4 regions of the Neobacillus sedimentimangrovi genome follow, and region 2 is predicted to be linked to each of the others. Evidence: riboswitches for the same ligand, from Rfam matches in the RefSeq annotation. Region 2 holds a riboswitch; each other region holds the start of a gene.
What was found. Region 2 has a riboswitch for S-adenosylmethionine ahead of GZA11_RS09565 (sugar ABC transporter substrate-binding protein). Riboswitches for the same ligand answer to the same signal wherever they lie in the genome.
Positions count from the first base shown of each region.

Region 1 (4,725 bases), on a different contig from region 2:
CTCTAACATGATAATTCTCCCACCTCAATTCTCTTTTTTATCTCATCAATGCATTCAAAGAATGTATCGAAACCATAATGGTTAATTCCCCATTCAAAACACTTTTCTTGTAGTAAATCCCTTGCTAAGACCAAGTCAGCCATTTTTGCTGCCTCAAGATCGGTAACAGAATCGCCAATGACAATTTTATAAATGTCTTCATTTTGATTAAGTTTACGGATAATGCTAGGCTTACAGCAGCCACAGTTATTATCACAATACTTATCACATGTGTACGGCCAAAGGATGTTGATTCGATCTCCGGAAAAATCAGCTTCATTACAAAATACTCCGGAAAAAGGACCATAGTCCTTCAAAATGGGATTAACGAAAAAGTCAATACCACCGCTGACGATGTAAAACGGGATGTTTTCCTCACGGGCAAATTGAACTAATTCTTTAAAACCTGGACGAATCTTTGCATTTTCAATGGCGAAAGTCGTGATCTCCTCCTTCATACTACTTGGTAGGAGTGAAAAAAGCTTACCAACACCTTCACATATGGAAATTTGCTGCGAGAGTATTTGGTCTTTTATTTCGACCCACTCAGGCGGAGCAAATTTTTTCATTATCGCAATTATATTATCACTTTCGGTAATCGTTCCATCAAAATCACAATAAATCACTGGCTTTGTCATGATATAGCCACCTCAACATTTCCCCATAGTTGCAAAGCTTTTTTTAATTCCGGATAGTATTCGGCCCCTTCAGCAAGCAGTTTTCCCTGAAGTATGGTATCAATAGCCTGCCTAAATGCCAGACCTCCTCCTCGAGCCCCATCCGGATGGCCATGAACTCCTCCGCCTGCATTAATAACAGAATCAATTCCAAAATCCTTGATTAATAGTGGAACTAATCCTGGATGTATACCTGCCGATGGAACAGGAAATGACGTTTTAAGTGTATCTTGCTTTGTTAATTCACTGGCAATAGCAATGGCAGAGTCTTTTTCCAGTGCCACTGTTCCATAAGGCGATGGGAACAATGAAAAATCTGCTCCTGCATAGCGTAAAAGTTTACCTAATAAAAGAGAATGGGAGATACCATAAATAGGAGAAGAAGTGAACGCTCCGCTAAAAGACGGGTGTGCCATAATTGGCAAAGCAATTTCCTCATCTTCTCTCAACTCTTGAAGGACATCGAGACCATAAGTGAAAACATTGAAAAGGAGCACATCCGCACCAATTTCAGCTGCTTTTCTCGCTTTATCTCTAAGTTGATACGTTCTTCCAGTCAAATTAACGGCATAAAGAGTACGATGTCCCGTTTCTTCATAGACTTCCTGAAGGGCCCTTTTCCCATTAAAGATACGTTTTTCAAAAGGTGTCAATTCATTTTCAAACAAAATTTCATCGTCCTTTACCAGATCAATCCCACCTAGGGCCTGCTCTTTTAGCTGTTCAGTCAAAAAATGAATATCCTTACCAAGCACACCTTTAAAAATACTCATTACCAATGGTCTATCAAACACATTTAATTTCTTACGAATCCCTTCAATTCCAAACCTTGGACCTGGAAATTGACTTTTTAAAAGATCATCGAATTGTAAATCTATTAATTTTATTTTTCCATCTAGGGAAAGTTTCCCAAAAACCGTTGTTAAGATTGCAGGTAGGTCACTAGAAAAATTGATTGTCGGGTAGGCAATTCGGATTAATGTTTGATTATCCTGTTCCGAAGGTAAACCCTCAATCGATACCACTCGACCTTTGTGCTTACGCAATTGGTTTTGTTCAAGTTCAGGAAGTTTCGTCCAAGAACCGACTGTCAGTCCTAAGGCAATATCTTCCGCTTTCTTGTCTGGATTTTTTTCATCATGTAGTAGATAAGTAGCAATTAATTCAGACATTATGACACTTCCTTTTCATTTTCTGCAATAAAAAAACCTCTTCGAAAAGAAGAGGTTAGCAGACATTACTAACATCTTCTCATCTTTCAGCTTCCCGCTGCAAGAATTAGCACCGTGCCTTACAATGGGTAAGGTCGGTTGCCGGGCTTCATTGGGCTAGTCCCTCCGCCTGCTCTTGATAAGAAAATGATTATTTTTCCGTATTTATTGTTTTCAAGTGAATTAACTTATTTTGGATTATCCCAAGAAAACAAAATATTGTCAACCTATTTTTTAAAAATTTCTAAACTGCTTATTCTTCTGACAGCCTCTTTCAAGCGTTCTTCAGAAGATAATAAGCCAACTCGGACATAGCCTTCTCCATAAGTACCAAATCCAATTCCGGGCGCTACTATGATATGGGCTTTTTCCAAAAGAAAATTTGCAAACTCCTCGGAAGTAAAGCCCTGCGGTACTTTTAACCAAGCAAAAAATGAACCTTTAGGAGCGGTAACATTCCAACCAATGGACCGGAGGCCTTCAATGAGGACATTCCTCCTCCGTTCATACATTTGATTCAATTCCCTCACACAATCTTGAGGTCCTGTCAGCGCCATTGCTGCTGCCTCTTGAACAGCACCAAACAAACTGACATAAAGGTGGTCCTGTAACAGTTCCAGTGAAGAAATAACACTTTCATTACCTACTGCAAAAGCAACACGCCATCCAGCCATATTATATGTTTTAGATAAGGTGTAAATTTCAATGCCCACTTCTTTTGCCCCTTTTGTTTGGAGGAAGCTTGTCGGTTTTACACCATCAAATCCAATTGCTCCATAGGCAAAGTCATGGACAATGCATATATCATATTTTTCTGCCAGTTCAACGGTTTCCGCGAAAAAATCGGGTGTAGCAATTACCCCTGTTGGATTATTTGGATAATTGAGGAACATTAGTTTTGCCTTTTCCAATACATCATCAGCAATTTCATCGTATTTTGGCAAAAATTGATTTTCTTCTTTTAACGGCATGGTAACCATTTCTGCTTTTGCCATGGCCACTCCTGACCAATAATCAGGATAACCGGGATCTGGAACTAGTACATTATCTCCAGGATTTAATAAACATTGGGGAAGTTCAACTAATCCAGCCTTACCTCCGAATAATATGGCAACTTCTTTTTCAGGATGAATCTTAACTCCATATTCCCTTTGATAAAAATCGGCAACAGCTTGCTTTAAATATCCAAACCCTTGAAATGGGGAATATTTATGATTTATGGGATTAGTTGCTGCCTCCTGAAGTTTGGAAACAATATGGTCTGGTGTTGGTTGATCAGGATTTCCCTGTCCCAGATTAATTACATCAAAGCCTTTTTCTATATATTGACCTGCTTTTTTAACAAGGGATGCAAAAAATTGTTTCGGAAGGCGATTTAATAAATCTGATCGTGGAAACTGTTTCAATTTCTCTCACCTACTTTACCTTGATTCAATTTTCACTAGAATACTAGCTAACAATATTAAAACTTTTATTAGGAATTGTAAAGGGAAAATAAATAATTTTCGAAAATGATTGACATCTACACAATTGAACTGATATATTTTTTAAGAATCGATAAAATTTTATAAAATAACTACTCTTATCAAGAGCTGGCTGAGGGATTTGGCCCATTGAAGCCCAGCAACCGACCGTAATACCATTGTGAAATGGGGCGCTTTTCTTCCGCGCCAGGATATCCTGTAAGGCACGGTGCTAATTCCAACAGAAAGTTAATCTTTCTGAAAGATAAGAGGTACGACAGACAAATATCGTCTTCGCAGCCTCTTTCAATCAGAAAGAGGCTTTTTATTTGGTTTGTAATTGAGTTCGCATGGAATTTTCCTCAAACTAAGGAGGTAATATTGATGACCGTTTTAAATCCATTAATCTATCAACCATTAAACGAAAAAACTGCAATTAAAAAGGCTTTAGATTTAAAGCTATTTCCTGAAGATGCTGATTTAACCTGCAAGGAAATTGGTGACGGAAACCTCAATCTAGTTTTTCATATTGTCGATCAAAAACATAACCAAAGTATCATCATTAAACAAGCCCTGCCATACGCAAAGGTTGTAGGTGAAAGTTGGCCACTAACCCTTCATCGGGCAAAAATTGAAGCTGATGCCTTAAAAACTTTTGGACAAATTGCTCCGGATTATGTTCCAAAGGTATATTACACAGATGATCAATTAGCCATTACTGTAATGGAAGACCTTTCTCACTTATCAATTGCCCGTAAAGGATTTATCCAAGGTGAGACTTTTCCGCTTATCTCTTTACACCTTGGTGAATATTTAGCCAAAACTTTATTTTTTACATCCGATTACGGTCTTGGTTCTGGGGCTAAAAAGGAACAAGTTCAAAAATTTATTAATCCCGAGCTTTGTAAAATTACCGAAGACCTAATTTTTACGGATCCTTACTTTGATGCGGAAACAAATGAATTTGAGGAAGGTTTGCGGCCTGCAGTAGAAGAACTATGGAAGGATGAGGAGTTAAAGTTTCATGTTAACGTGTTGAAAAAAATCTTTTTAACTGACGCAGAAGTTCTCCTTCACGGTGATTTGCATACAGGAAGCATGTTTGCTGATAATCAACAAACAAAAATAATTGATCCTGAATTCGCCTTCTATGGACCAGCTGGTTTCGATATTGGCCAGGTTTTTGCCAACCTGTTGTTCCAAGTCATTGTGAATGAAAAACACCGTGATGTATTTATCCAACATGTGGAAACGGTTTGGAATGTGTTCCAAGTTCAATTCTCACAGCTGTGGGAAAAGGAAAATAAAGAGCCGTTAGCAAACACAACATCCTTT
Region 1 covers NZ_JAAFZF010000039.1:21,659-26,383, reverse strand. The annotation lists gene GZA11_RS12400 (methylthioribulose 1-phosphate dehydratase) at 1-9, opposite strand, end outside; gene GZA11_RS12395 (2-hydroxy-3-keto-5-methylthiopentenyl-1-phosphate phosphatase) at 3-677, opposite strand; gene mtnW (2,3-diketo-5-methylthiopentyl-1-phosphate enolase) at 674-1,888, opposite strand; SAM riboswitch class I at 1,965-2,073, opposite strand; gene GZA11_RS12385 (pyridoxal phosphate-dependent aminotransferase) at 2,155-3,333, opposite strand; SAM riboswitch class I at 3,507-3,662, shown strand; gene mtnK (S-methyl-5-thioribose kinase) at 3,775-4,725, shown strand, end outside.
Region 1: another riboswitch for S-adenosylmethionine. It lies ahead of mtnW (2,3-diketo-5-methylthiopentyl-1-phosphate enolase); the one in region 2 lies ahead of GZA11_RS09565 (sugar ABC transporter substrate-binding protein).

Region 2 (4,725 bases):
CAAATTTAACGCTCGACTTGTCCCGATATGAACTCATCATTCCATATCTAGATGTTTTACATATTTCGCATAACTGGGGAACGATTGATGATTTCGTTGAGGGTGGATTTGCTCGTATGGCTAAAAAGCCAGATTACTCTCAGCGAGCAAAATATTTTGAAAGAATGATTGAAAATAGCCGTGAATTGGTGAAAGCAGGAGTCATGGTATCTGCCGAGACGATGTTAAATAAACGGACATTGCCTTATTTGGAAAAAATCCACCGACAAATTGTCGATGAAATGCTTTGCCAGCGGCACGAGGTCCATCCGATGTATCCAAGCGATTTTGCTGGAAATCTTGAAGTTTTGTCACTGGATGAATTGCGTTCAGCGATCCATCATTTGCTGGACATCCGGGATGAGAATGTATGGATGCTGTTCGGCACACTGCCATTCTATGCTTGCAGCAGCAAACAAGAAGATTTAGACTTATTAAAACGGCTTCATTCAAGCAAAAATGTGACTGTCCGAAATGACCCGGATGGGCGTTCTCGTCTTAATGTTAATATTTTTAATGGTGATATTATTGTGACCGATTTTGGAGACGCTCCTCCGCTTGGAAACATTCAAACGACTAGTCTCTTGGATGCTTATGAAACATGGCAATCTTCAAAATTAGCGAAAGAATTAAGCTGTCATTGTACGGCAGTTAAATGTCTAGGACCTAATATTCTAGTAAAAAACAGTTATTATCAAAATGTAGATTTCACAAAACGGAAAGCGAATTTGGCATTCTAAAAAGCAGGATTTTCCTATCCTGCTCAAATGGTTATTTATCTAACAAAAAATGCTTAGAGCGTAATGATATGCTCCTCATAAGGTGGACAGGTTAAAAAATAAAAATCTGTTTACCAAAGGGGAGTATTTTTACTATTAAGCCGTATGTTTTGCCAGCTTTAGATGTTTATGCATGGATATAAGTAAGATCACCCCGCTGATAAGAAGCAAGGCACTAGTGCTAATAAATACAGCTGAAAATCCTAGATAACTGGAAATGAAGCCGCCCATCATTGGACCAATGATATTTCCAAGAAACCTTAAACTATTGTTATAGCCAAGTACTTCTCCTTGCATAGCAATGGGAGCTTCTTGACGAATATAGGCAATACGGACAGGAATGATTCCTCCGATGGCTACTCCAAGGATAAAGCGGATCACCACTAATTGCCAATATTCTGTGACAGCTGCTCCTGGCAAATAAACAATTCCTGAAAAAAATAATAGAATCACGAGTACTTTAATATATCCGTGTTTATCCGCAATTTTACCCCAGTTTCGAGACATTAAAAGATTCCCTAGACCTGCAGCGGAAAAGGCAATTCCCGAATAAAAGGCGATGTTCACAGGGCCATGCAGTTTAGCCACAAATAGGGATAGGATGGGTTGAATGCTGAAGTGCGCGATCTGGACTAGAGTTGAGATGAGTAGGACAGTTAGCATGACAGGGTTTTTAATAATATGTAAAATGACTTCTTTGCTTGAGTAATGGGATTGCTCCCCTTGTTTCATTTCAATTCTGAACTCTTTTGTAGCCATCACAAGCAGGGCAGAGAAGAAAATGAAAAACGAAGTCCATTTAAAGGTGGCAGAGTAGCCAAATGCATCTGCTAGAACGCCGCCGACCATGGGTCCTAATAAAGTTCCTGTTATACTTCCTGTTTGTAACGTGCCTAAAATTCGGCCAGCAATTTCTTTCGGTGTTTGTGTCGATATAAACGCTTGCGACATAGGAATAAATCCAGAAAAAAAACCCATGAAAAAGCGAAACAGTAATAACTCCCAAACAGATTCAGCAAAACTGATAAACAATATAGATAATCCCATGCCAAGACCAGAGATAATTAAAATCTTTTTCCTTCCGTACCGGTCGCCAATTTTACCCCAAATCGGAGAAAACAAGAAGGCAGAGACAAAGGTAATTCCAAATGTAATGCCTGACCAATGCTCGACATAGGTTTCTGAAAAATTTCCCATCGATTCGATGTATAATGAGATAAAAGGAAGCACCATCGTCATACTTCCAGCAACAAAGAAGTTAGCAAACCATAGAATCCACAAATTATGCTTTGTACGTTCTTGCTGAGTCACAGCTTTAACACTTCTTTCTGCATAAATATTTCGATTCTCTAAATATTATTATAATGAAATTTCTGAAAAAGTGAAATAGGAAGTTTATCCTTAAGGAAGGAAATACCAATAGAATTTTTATTATAAAATTCAAAATACTATTGACAACTTGTTAACAGGAGTATAAATTTAGTGTATTACTTATAGTTGAAAAAATGAAATGGAATTCTCTTATCAAGAGTGGCTGAGGGACAGGCCCAATGATGCCCGGCAACCGTTCCAAACGGAATTGGTGCTAATTCCTGCAAAACAATTGTGTTTTGATAGATAAGAGAGGAGTAGTCCGATTTATTGGTGATGAAACCTCTCTTTTCTGGAGAGGTTTTTTATTTTAGATAAATACATACTTTTCCGATGGGAAAACAAACAAAAGAGTAATAGGGGGAGTTTCAAAATGAAAAGAAAATTTTTTAAAACAACGCTTGTTTCCGCATTAGCCGTATCACTTTTGTTAACAGGCTGTGCATCAGGGGGAGATTCCAAACAGGCAAGCGGGAATAAAAAGGTGTCCATTGAAGGAGTACCAGAGCGTTTTGCCAAAGGAGATCCAGTAAAGATTAAGGTTGTTCGAAAAATTGGTGGGGATGATCATACTGCTCAATTTTTAGCCGGAGCAAAAGAAGAAGGTGAGGCTTTAGGTTTTCAGGTTGATGTGTTTACGGCAAATGGGGATACAGCTAAGTTCCATGATGCGATTAATCAGGCATTAAATCAGAATTATGATGGTTTTATCATTTCCCACGGTGACGATGATGCGACAGTGAATGATGTAAAGAAAATCGTAGAAAAAGGGAAAAGTGTGGTAGCTTTTGACTCTAATCCAAAGCTTGCCGAAGTGGAGGGGGTTACGTTAACTTCCCAAGATGATGAGGCATTAGCGACATTGGCACTTGAGCAGCTAGTCAAGGATACGAACGGAAAAGCCAATATCGCCTACCTTTGGGTGGATGGATTCCCTCCAATGGTTCGAAGAAATAAGGTTTATCAAGAGGTATTATCGAAAAATCCTGGCATAAAGGAAGTCGAACGTTTTGGGGTAGCATCTGCTGACACTAGTGTCCAAACACAAAACGCTGTTGCTGCCATGTTAAATAAATATCCAAAAGGAAAACTGGATGCGATTTTTGCTACATGGGATGCCTTTGCTATTGGAGCAGCTCGAGCACTGAAAGAAGCAGGACGTGAAGAGGTAAAAATATATGGAATTGACGTTTCTAATGCCGATTTGCAAGAAATTCAAAGGGATAAAAGTGCGTGGAAGTATACAGCAGCAGTGGACCCAAAATTAATCGGTGCTGTTGATATGAGATTACTGGCGAAAAAACTTGCTGGTGAAGAAACTCCACAAACGTACGATTTGGAAGCATCACTCATTTCGCAAGAAGAAGTTCAGAAATCGAAGGAACCAGTTAATATGGTGAATCTAGCCACCATTGTTCCTGGATGGGGAAAATCGGATGAATTTGAAGAAGAGTGGATGAAGAAGTTAAAGGAACATTATCAGAAATAATGGGGATAGGTACACTCTTTTCGGTGGGCGAAGAGAGTGTACTGATGAAGGGGGTGTCAACTTGATGCAAACAAAGTTAGAGATGAAAAACATCTCAATTGAATTTTCCGGTGTTAAGGCATTAAACGGAGTTCATTTTTCGATGGAATCGGGAACCATTCATGCACTAATTGGAGCAAATGGAGCGGGGAAATCCACTTTGATGAAAGTTCTCTCTGGTGCCTATGATCATTATTCAGGCGAAATTAGGCTCGGAGGACAGACTGTAATGATCCGCACACCGAAACAAGCCCAAGATGCCGGGATTCAAATGGTTTACCAGGAAGTCGATACGGCCTTAATTCCATACTTGACGGTGGCTGAGAATATTATGTTGCTTGATACCATACATAACATGGGGAAGAAGCAGTGGATAAAATGGGGAGAAATTCACGAGAGAGCAACAGAAATTCTCAGGAGCATGAATATCAACCTTTCGATTAAGAAATTGGTAAGCGAGTTGACGCTTGCTGAAAAACAGATGGTTTTGATTGCCCGTGCAATCTCAAATCAGTGTAAATTTCTCATTTTGGATGAGCCAACGGCACCATTAAGTCATATGGAGACGAAAGAACTTTTTCGAATTGTACGAGATTTAAAGGAAAAAGGAGTTGGGATCATTTTTATCTCTCACCGTCTTCCGGAAATCTTTGAAATATGCGATGAAATAACGATTATGAGAAACGGAGAATTGGTTGTTAAAGAAAAGGTGCCTGACACAACACCAAATCAGGTGGTGGAACATATGCTTGGCCAAAAGCTTGAGGAGCAATTTCCAGCAAGGGAAACAGTAGCAGGAAATACCGTGCTCGAAGTAAAAGGTCTATCCGACACTAATAAGTTAAAGGATTTACATATTTATGTTCGTGCCGGTGAGGTGGTTGGGATTGCTGGACTTGTCGGGGCTGGGAAAACAGAGCTTTGTAAAGCATTATTTGGTGCAGAAAAATGGTCTGCGGGGGAAGTACTACTGAAAGGGAATAAGCTTAAAATCAAAAACCCTTTTGA
Region 2 covers NZ_JAAFZF010000024.1:13,038-17,762, reverse strand. The annotation lists gene yfkAB (radical SAM/CxCxxxxC motif protein YfkAB) at 1-779, shown strand, start outside; gene GZA11_RS09570 (MFS transporter) at 915-2,129, opposite strand; SAM riboswitch class I at 2,337-2,442, shown strand; gene GZA11_RS09565 (sugar ABC transporter substrate-binding protein) at 2,563-3,678, shown strand; gene GZA11_RS09560 (sugar ABC transporter ATP-binding protein) at 3,743-4,725, shown strand, end outside.

Region 3 (4,725 bases), on a different contig from region 2:
AAATTAAACTAGCTGAGGCCAAACTTACTAGATAAGTGAAAAATGACGTTTTTCATTTGTTATGTAAATAACTCTACAAAGCCAGCGTTTGCTGGCTTTTTCTGTTTATTGCAGCATATTATTTGTATTAAAATATTAATTTATAGATAATTTGTATATGGAATCCTTTTTTCAAAATATTACACATGGAGGGTTGCCCATGAAACTGAGAGTATCTGCAGTACAATATCATTTGCATACGATCCATTCTTTTGAGGAATTTGCCGCTCAATGTGAACATTATATAAAAACTGCCCAGGAATTTGGGGCTGAATTTGTCCTTTTTCCTGAATTCTTTACAACACAGCTTTTGTCCATCGGAGACGAAAAAGGGAACAGTTTAACGATTAACGACTTACCAAGCTTTACTGAAAGTTACCGTGAACTGTTCACGAAATTCGCTAAAGAAACCAATATGCATATTATTGCCGGAACTCATGTTTTAGAAAAAAACGGCAAGTTATATAACACAGCACATTTATTTTATCCAGATGGCAGAATTGGCGAGCAGGCCAAACTTCATATTACTCCAACCGAAGTTAACGAATGGAATATGGCCAAAGGAGATTCGTTTCAAATTTTTGAAACGGAAAAAGGAAAAATAGCCATTCTAACTTGCTATGATATTGAATTTCCAGAAATCGTCCGTATGGCCAAGGCAAAAGGAGCAGACGTTATTTTCTGTCCATCTTGTACCGATGATCGCCACGGGTTCCACCGAGTCCGGTACACCTGCCATGCTCGGGCAATTGAAAATCAGGTATATGTGGTTCTAACAGGAACAGTCGGCTCATTGCCAACCGTTGATTTTATGCGAGCTAATTTTGCGCAGGCTGCTGTTATCACACCGAATGATATTCCATTCCCTCCGCAGGGCATACAGGTACAAGGGGAAATCAATAATGACATGATCGTAACCGCAGACCTTGACCTTCAATTATTATATGAAGTTCGCGAGCGTGGTTCTGTCACGACATGGCGCGACCGTAGAACCGATCTGTACACTGATTGGAAATAAAAAAAGAAGAACTATAAATAGTTTTATGGAGGGGTTGGTAAAGTGTATCACAGTGAATTGTATGTTTTTGACCAAGATCGTCCGATTCCAGTTTGTATTCGCAATTATACGAAAGACGACTTTGATCAGCTTATTGAAATCCAGTCCGAATGTTTTCCACCTCCTTTTCCATCGGAATTGTGGTGGAACAAAGAGCAATTAACCAATCATGTTACTCTTTTTCCAGAAGGAGCTTTATGTGTTGAGATCAATGGGGAATTAGCTGGGTCACTTACCGGACTTTGCGTAGACTTTGATCCAAATGATGCTGCCCATACGTGGGGAGAGATCACTGACCACGGTTATATTCGCAATCATGACCCTAACGGTAATACTTTATATATTGTCGACATTAGTGTTCGTCCCAAGTATCGCAAACTTGGGCTAGGAAAATTAATGATGCAGGCTATGTACCATGTCGTAATTGAAAAAGGGTATGATCGATTGCTCGGAGGAGGGCGTATGCCAGGCTACCATAAAGTGGCTGATCAAATGTCACCAGAAGCCTATTTGCAAGCCATTATTAGCGGGCAGTTAAAGGATCCTGTTATCACGTTTCTACTCCGATGCGGGAGAGTTCCTCTTGGGATTGCCAAAGATTATCTCGAGGATGAAGAATCTTGTAATTATGCGGTTCTTATGGAATGGAAAAACCCTTTTAAAAATAGACAGTGATATACTTTACAGATCATTTTTACTCCACGTTCTTCGTTTTTTGAGGACTGGAGAATTTTCTAAGTGATTTAGCCTGCGGTTTATCCCTGACCAGAATTTGCGCAGGAGTTTAAATGCTTTTCACCCTAGTGTACTTGTACTAATTTATCAATTCTTACAAGTTTTATTGATTATTCTGAAAAGAGAAATATTGACATCCTTAGTATAGTTGACTATTATTGTTATTAATATGTTGGAAAATAATGAATAGTGAAATATAACTCTTATCCAGAGTGGCGGAGGGACTAGGCCCAATGAAGCCCGGCAACCTTCAAGGTATTCCTTGAAAAGGTGCTAATTCCTGCAGGTTTATTACCTGAAAGATAAGAGGAGGAAACAAAAGCCCTCTTCTTATGAAGAGGGTTTTTCATTTTAGTAAAGGGGTGGAAGAGAAAATGTCTGTAATTAAAGTGGCAATACTCGGATTTGGTACGGTTGGTGAAGGAGTTTATCGGACCATTCAATCTCATTCTGATGAGCTGTCAGCTGTTTTAGGAAAAAAGGTCGAAGTAGCGGCTATTCTAATTAAAAACAAAGATCGAAAAAGAAATATTCATGATGAAGTTTTTGTTACTACCAATTTTGAAGAAATCCTTCAACTGCCTCAACTGGATGTGGTTGTTGAAGCAATTGTCGATAAGGAACCTGCTTTTACATATTTGAAAAATGTCATTCAGCGGGGCTGCCACGTGATTACAGCTAATAAGGAAATGTTCGCCCATCATGGAAAAGAGCTACTTGAGCTGGCGGAAAAGAATAGTGTATCTGTTGGATTCGAGGCAACGGTAGCCGGAGGAATACCAGTCATTCAAACGTTGAGACAGTTATTAAAAATTAACCGTGTCCAGCAGATTGAAGGGATTTTAAATGGTACATCAAATTTTATTCTTACAGAAATGAGAGAGAAAAAACAGTCGTTTGAAGAAAGTTTGTTGCAGGCGCAGGAAAATGGTTATGCAGAAGCGAATCCTACGAATGATGTTGAAGGCTTTGATGCATTTTATAAAACAATGATTCTAAGCCAAATCGCCTTTGGAGTGGAACCTGAGTGGGATGAAGTTGAGCGAGAAGGAATCACTTCCATAACAAGTGAATTGATGGAAACTGCCGGAAAAATTGGATTGAAGTTTAAACATATTGCCAGCCTAATCAATGAGGGAAATCAAGTTAAAGCATCGGTTAAACCTGTTCTAGTAGGAAGTGAGCACCCTTTTTATCATGTGGAAGGGATAGAAAATGCAGTAGCCGTGCATTCCGATCTGGTAGGACGGATTACACTTCAAGGTCCAGGTGCTGGGATGTTCCCAACCGCAAGTGCAGTAATCGAAGATCTTGTTTATGTTTGTCAATCGTCATCCTCCAAGAAGCTAACTGTGAAAACTTCTTCTGTACTTCCAAAACAGCATAAAAAAATAAAATATTGGCTTGTACAAGGATTAATACCATATAATTGCCCTCCATTCATTAGCCTTGAAGAAGAAATTGGGGAAGGGATTTTTGTCGTTAAAGCGTCTAAGGATGATCTAAATCACCTTGAAAAGCAACAAACCGCTATTCGTTATTTTTCCATCGAAGGAGAGTTTCAATCCAAAATCGTTTCCAAGGAATCTGTGACAGTTAATTAAAATAAGAAGCAGGTAAAAACCTGCTTCATTTACTCTTTTCACCATTATTTTTTTCTGCGTGCATTGACACGTTGGTTGGCGGCATTGGCCCGGGAAAGTGCCTCAAGGTCAGCTCCATCTGCCATTTCTTTAGAGAATTCTACATCATTTCCGTCAGATTTCATGTTTTTAGGAACTTGTGGGAGTGAAGCTTTATTACGATCACGAGTTTTTTGTCCTCTTGAGCGGCCCATTAAAATACCCCTTTCAAATGTGACTAGTGGAGCTTAATATGCTCCCTTTACTAGCTTTTACAATTTGGATGGGGTCGATTAATGGAAAAAATTAATCAGTTTGGGTATTACCTTTTATTTTTTAAATACCCGCCTGCTCTGTCAGCCATTTTAAATTCATGGCCGTATGTAACTTCTTGCATACTTGTTAAATGGCTTCTTTCACGATCTCTATTTCTTTTCTTTTTTTCCGACAATTTGATCATCCTTTCCATTATTTTAATAAGTAAAATGGTACATAATGTACCCATCTCCATTTTTACCTTTTAAAAATGGAATGATACCGTATTTTAGGAAATATATTTAATAAGTTAAGGGTCAATGGAATACCAATATCTTTTTCCTTCATAACAAATGTACTCAATGGTAAAGTAGAGGTGAGGTGAAGGGATATGGGAATCATTACAAAAATCACCACACAGCAGAAAAATAAAGACCGGTTCAATATTTATATGGATTCCGGTCAAGGAGAAGAATTTGCATTTAGTGTAGATAGTGATGTTTTAATAAAATTTCATCTAAAAAAAGGAATGGAAATTGATGAGTTTTCATTAATGGAAATTCAGTATCAAGATGATATCCGTAAGGCATACAATTTAGCTGTCCATTACTTGGCGAGGAGAATGAGATCGGAAAAAGAAGTGCGGGATTACCTTATTTCAAAAGAGGTGGATGAGCCGGTAATAAATGAAGTATTACTGAAACTTTCTGAACAAAAATATTTAAACGACTGTGAATTTGCTGCTGCCTATGTTCGGACACAGGTTAACACGACTGATAAAGGTCCAGAGGTAATCAAGATGGAATTAAAGGAAAAAGGAATCTCTGAAGCCTTGATTAATCAGGCACTTGACGAGTTTCCTCAAGAGCAGCAAATTGAAAAAGTATCAAAAATCAGTGAAAAGTTTTTCAAAAAAAATTTGAAAGAATCATTTCGCATTCAAAAGCAAAAACTTGAGCAAATGTTGTTAAGAAAAGGGTATCCATACGAGGTCATCCACATTGTGATAGATGATAT
Region 3 covers NZ_JAAFZF010000019.1:25,726-30,450, reverse strand. The annotation lists gene argH (argininosuccinate lyase) at 1-35, shown strand, start outside; gene GZA11_RS08505 (carbon-nitrogen hydrolase family protein) at 200-1,057, shown strand; gene GZA11_RS08500 (GNAT family N-acetyltransferase) at 1,100-1,771, shown strand; SAM riboswitch class I at 2,032-2,140, shown strand; gene GZA11_RS08495 (homoserine dehydrogenase) at 2,206-3,435, shown strand; gene GZA11_RS08490 (YfhD family protein) at 3,480-3,668, opposite strand; gene GZA11_RS08485 (YfhE family protein) at 3,776-3,904, opposite strand; gene recX (recombination regulator RecX) at 4,100-4,725, shown strand, end outside.
Region 3: another riboswitch for S-adenosylmethionine. It lies ahead of GZA11_RS08495 (homoserine dehydrogenase); the one in region 2 lies ahead of GZA11_RS09565 (sugar ABC transporter substrate-binding protein).

Region 4 (4,725 bases), on a different contig from region 2:
TTTTTAGAAGGGAGAGAGAACGATGACGGCAAAGGAAAAGAAATATCGCTTTGAAACATTAAGTGTTCATGGAGGATTGTCTCCTGATCCGGTAACAGGGGCACGAGCAGTCCCTATTTATCAGAACAATGCTTACCAATTTAAAAATACAGAACATGCCGCAAACCTCTTTGCACTGGCAGAGCAAGGATATATATATACCCGTATCCATAACCCGACAACAACGGTTTTTGAGGAACGGGTTGCACTTTTGGAAGGAGGGGTTGGAGCACTTGCGGTAGCAAGTGGTATGGCAGCCATAACGCTCGCGATTCTTAACCTTGCCGAAGCTGGAGATGAAATTGTGTCAGCTTCCACACTATATGGTGGAACATACAATTTATTTGCTGTGACTCTTCCTAAATACGGGATTAACGTAAAGTTCGTCGACCCAGAGGATCCGGAGAATTTCCGGGCAGCTATTACGGAAAAAACAAAAGCGGTCTTTGCTGAAACTGTTGGAAATCCAAGTTTGCGCGTGTTGGATATCGAAAAAGTGGCAAATATTGCACATGAAGCGGGTATTCCATTAATTGTTGATAATACTTTTGCCACTCCATATTTATGCCGTCCGATTGAGCATGGGGCAGATATTGTGGTTCACTCTGCTACAAAGTGGCTGTTAGGAAATGGTACGACAACAGGAGGCATCATTGTAGATGGTGGTAAATTTGATTGGAATTCTCCGAAATTCCCTGGCTTCACTACTCCAGATCCAAGCTACAATAACCTTGTTTATGCGGAGGCACTGGGACCACTTGCGTATATTATTAAAGCACGTGTTCAACTGCTTAGAGACATGGGACCTTCGTTAAGTCCACAAAATGCGTTTCAATTTGTATTAGGATTGGAAACATTGCATGTGCGTATGAAAGAGCATGTAGCCAATGCGAAAGAGGTCGTTAAGTACTTGAAGAACCATCCAGCGGTCGAGTGGGTTTCTTATCCAGGGGATGCTTCTCACCCTGACTATGAGCTTGCTCAAAAGTATCTGCCTAAAGGGGCTGGTTCAATTGTTATCTTCGGAATAAAAGGTGGAAGAGAAGCTGGGGCAAAATTAATAGATTCCATTAAGATTTGGGCGCATGTAGCGAATGTCGGTGATGCCAAGAGCTTGATTATTCACCCGGCAAGCACCACCCATCAACAGCTCGATGTGGAAGGATTAAAGGCATCTGGTGTGTCAGAAGACTTAATTCGTTTATCTATTGGGATTGAAAATGTAGAGGATTTAATTGAAGATTTAGAAGATGCCATTGAAGTAGCAACAGGTATTACCTCTTTGAAAACGAAAGCCTAAGTATTATTAAAAATTTCCATTGACACCTGTTTTTATCCGTGATACGATAGCCTTCGTAAAATATTTTCTGACTTATACACAGCGATGTGTTAACTGAATATAGGATTGCTTAAACGCTCTTATCAAGAGAGGTGGAGGGATGTGCCCAATGAAGCCCGGCAACCGTCAATTCTTTGAATTGAAATGGTGCCAATTCACACAAAGCATTTTGCTTTGAGAGATGGGAGAAAGGATTGTTGTTTTATGATGCCTTTCTGCCTGTGCAGAAAGGCATTTTTTTATAAGATCATATTGGGGGCAAGAAATTCCTTTTTGCCCGCCAATGATAGAATCCTTTTCAGAAAAAAAGTCAAAATATAAATTTAATTCGGATAAGAAGCAGGTGAGTTCATGATATCGATCAAAAACGTCCGAAAGATTTTTCCTTCCAAGCATGGCCTGCTTAAAGCTGTGGATGAAGTGAATCTTGAAATTAAAGAAGGCGAAATCTTCGGAATCATCGGATATAGTGGTGCCGGAAAGAGTACTTTAATTCGTATGCTGAATGGTTTGGAAATTCCAACAGATGGTTCTGTAACAGTGGCGGGCCGGGAAATTTCCAAAATTAAAGGAAGCGAGCTTCGGCAGGCAAGGCAAGAAATTAGTATGATTTTTCAGCATTTCAACCTTTTGTGGTCAAGAACAGTTAGTGAAAATATTGCTTTCCCATTAGAAATTGCTGGTGTGAAAGCCCCAGAGAGGAAAAAACGGGTAGCCGAGTTGATTAAATTAGTTGGTCTAGAAGGTAGAGAAGATGCCTATCCATCTCAACTAAGTGGAGGTCAGAAGCAAAGGGTCGGGATTGCTCGAGCGCTGGCAAATAATCCAAAAGTTTTGCTTTGTGATGAAGCAACCTCTGCACTTGATCCACAGACTACAGATTCCATTTTGGATCTATTAGTCGATATTAACAAAAAACTAGGTTTAACGATTGTGTTAATTACCCATGAAATGCATGTCATCAGGAAAATCTGTCATCGTGTAGCTGTTATGGAAAGTGGAAGAATTGTTGAACTTGGTCAGGTTCTAGATGTGTTTAAAAACCCTAAACAGCCGATTACAAAGCGATTTGTTCAACAAGTGACAGAGCCGGAAGAAGCAAAAGAAACCATCGAGCATTTACTGGAGCGTTATCATTCAGGTTCCATTGTCAAGTTAACCTTTATTGGTGATTCTGCTGAACAGCCACTGATCACCCATCTAATTCGTCATCACCATGTGACAGTCAATATATTACAAGGTAAGATTTCGCAAACGCAAAGCGGTTCGTACGGATCTCTTTTCATTCATATCGACGGGGACCAAGCAGAAATCAGTAGAGCCATAGAATATATTCGTTCCCAAAAGGTAGGAGTGGAGGTGGTTACAGGTGAATAATCAAGAAGGTTACTTTCAAAATGTCGATTGGTCGGCGATGTGGCAGGCAACGGTGGAAACTTTATATATGACGGGCATTTCCGTATTGATTACATTTGTGTTGGGCATCATTCTTGGTATGCTTTTATTCTTAACATCACCGGGAAATTTATGGGCAAATAAGCCGATTAACTTAGTCATAAGTGCAATCGTAAATATTTTCCGTTCCATACCATTTATTATTTTGATTGTATTATTAATTCCATTAACCATGTTAATCTTTCAAACAATGATTGGCGAAAATGCAGCATTGCCAGCTTTAATTATTGGTTCCGCTCCGTTCTATGCAAGAATGGTTGAAATTGGCCTTCGTGAAATTGATAAAGGTGTTATTGAAGCTGCCAAATCCATGGGAGCAACTACGGGAACGATTATTTGGAAGGTATTGTTACCGGAATCCATGCCGGCACTTGTTTCCGGAATTACGGTAACAGCCATTGCCTTGGTTAGCTATACAGCCATGGCGGGTGTCATAGGTGCAGGAGGATTGGGAAATCTCGCCTATCTTCAAGGATTCCAGCGAGGACATAATGACGTAACCTTGGTTGCTACCATTATCATTTTAGTTATAGTATTTGCGATTCAATTTATTGGTGATTTTATCACTTCAAAATTAGATAAACGATAAAGGGGAGTTTAGACAATGAAAAAATGGTTAAGTGTATTTTTTGCTTTAACGCTTGCTTTTGTTCTTGCTGCTTGTGGAACAGGAAATGACAAAGAAAACGCTGGAGATAGCGGGGATAAAGCATCGAAAGAAACAAAAACATTAGTGGTCGGTGCATCCAACGTACCACATGCTGAAATTTTAGAAGAAGCAAAACCACTATTAAAGGAGAAAGGCATTGACCTGAAAATCGAGACATTCCAAGATTATGTATTACCTAACAAGTCTTTAGCATCTAAAGAATTGGATGCTAACTACTTCCAGCATATCCCTTACTTGAATGCTCAAAATGAAGAATTCGGTTATGGATTTGTCAATGCAGGTGGTATCCATATTGAGCCAATTGGTGTTTATTCCAAAAAGTACAAAAAACTTAGCGACCTTCCAGAAGGTGCACATCTTATCATGAGTAACTCTGTCGCTGACCATGGGCGTCTTTTATCCTTACTTGAAAAAGAAGGACTAATTAAATTAAAAGACGGCATTGATAAGACAAAAGCTGAAATTAAAGATGTAGTAGAGAATCCTAAGAAGCTTAAATTTGATGCAAACTATGAGGCAGCACTTCTTCCGCAAATCTATAATAAAGGTGAAGGGGATGCCGTGTTAATCAACTCTAACTACGCGATCGATGCCGGCTTAAATCCATTAAAAGATTCAATCGCTATTGAAGATAAAGAGTCTCCATATGTAAACGTCATTGCCGTTCGTAAAGGGGACGAAAATAGAGAAAAAATCAAGGCGCTTATCGAAGTTCTACATTCAAAAGAAATCCAAGATTTCATTTTAGAAAAATATGATGGTGCTGTTGTACCAGTATCTGAATAATTAATATAAGTAGAAAAAAGGTTAGAAAAGTCAGTGAGGATGATTCACTGGCTTTTCTTATTTCTTTACATTGAAACAAGATTTGATGGTAAAAATAGATTTGATATGTACCATTGGCAATTATATTGAAAATGGGTTATGATTTTATTCGAGTTTATTTTACATATTTTTTATCTACTATGAATATCTGAAATTTGATTCTAATCTGAAATTCATTCTCAATTAGCCATCCTTTATTGAAAATAAAAGCTAGGTTTATACAGTATAAAGGTTGCTAACACCTTTAATTTGTTATAAGATTGTAATGAGAATAAATTGAGAATGATGTTAGAGACGTTAGGATCTGATAATACAAACATTCTTTGTCGGAGGTATTAATATGGCTGGATCAACTTTAACAATCAAGGATTTACATGTGGCAATTGATGGAAAAGAA
Region 4 covers NZ_JAAFZF010000006.1:8,539-13,263, reverse strand. The annotation lists gene GZA11_RS03960 (O-acetylhomoserine aminocarboxypropyltransferase/cysteine synthase family protein) at 23-1,339, shown strand; SAM riboswitch class I at 1,456-1,566, shown strand; gene GZA11_RS03955 (methionine ABC transporter ATP-binding protein) at 1,730-2,755, shown strand; gene GZA11_RS03950 (methionine ABC transporter permease) at 2,793-3,422, shown strand; gene GZA11_RS03945 (MetQ/NlpA family ABC transporter substrate-binding protein) at 3,438-4,289, shown strand; gene sufC (Fe-S cluster assembly ATPase SufC) at 4,669-4,725, shown strand, end outside.
Region 4: another riboswitch for S-adenosylmethionine. It lies ahead of GZA11_RS03955 (methionine ABC transporter ATP-binding protein); the one in region 2 lies ahead of GZA11_RS09565 (sugar ABC transporter substrate-binding protein).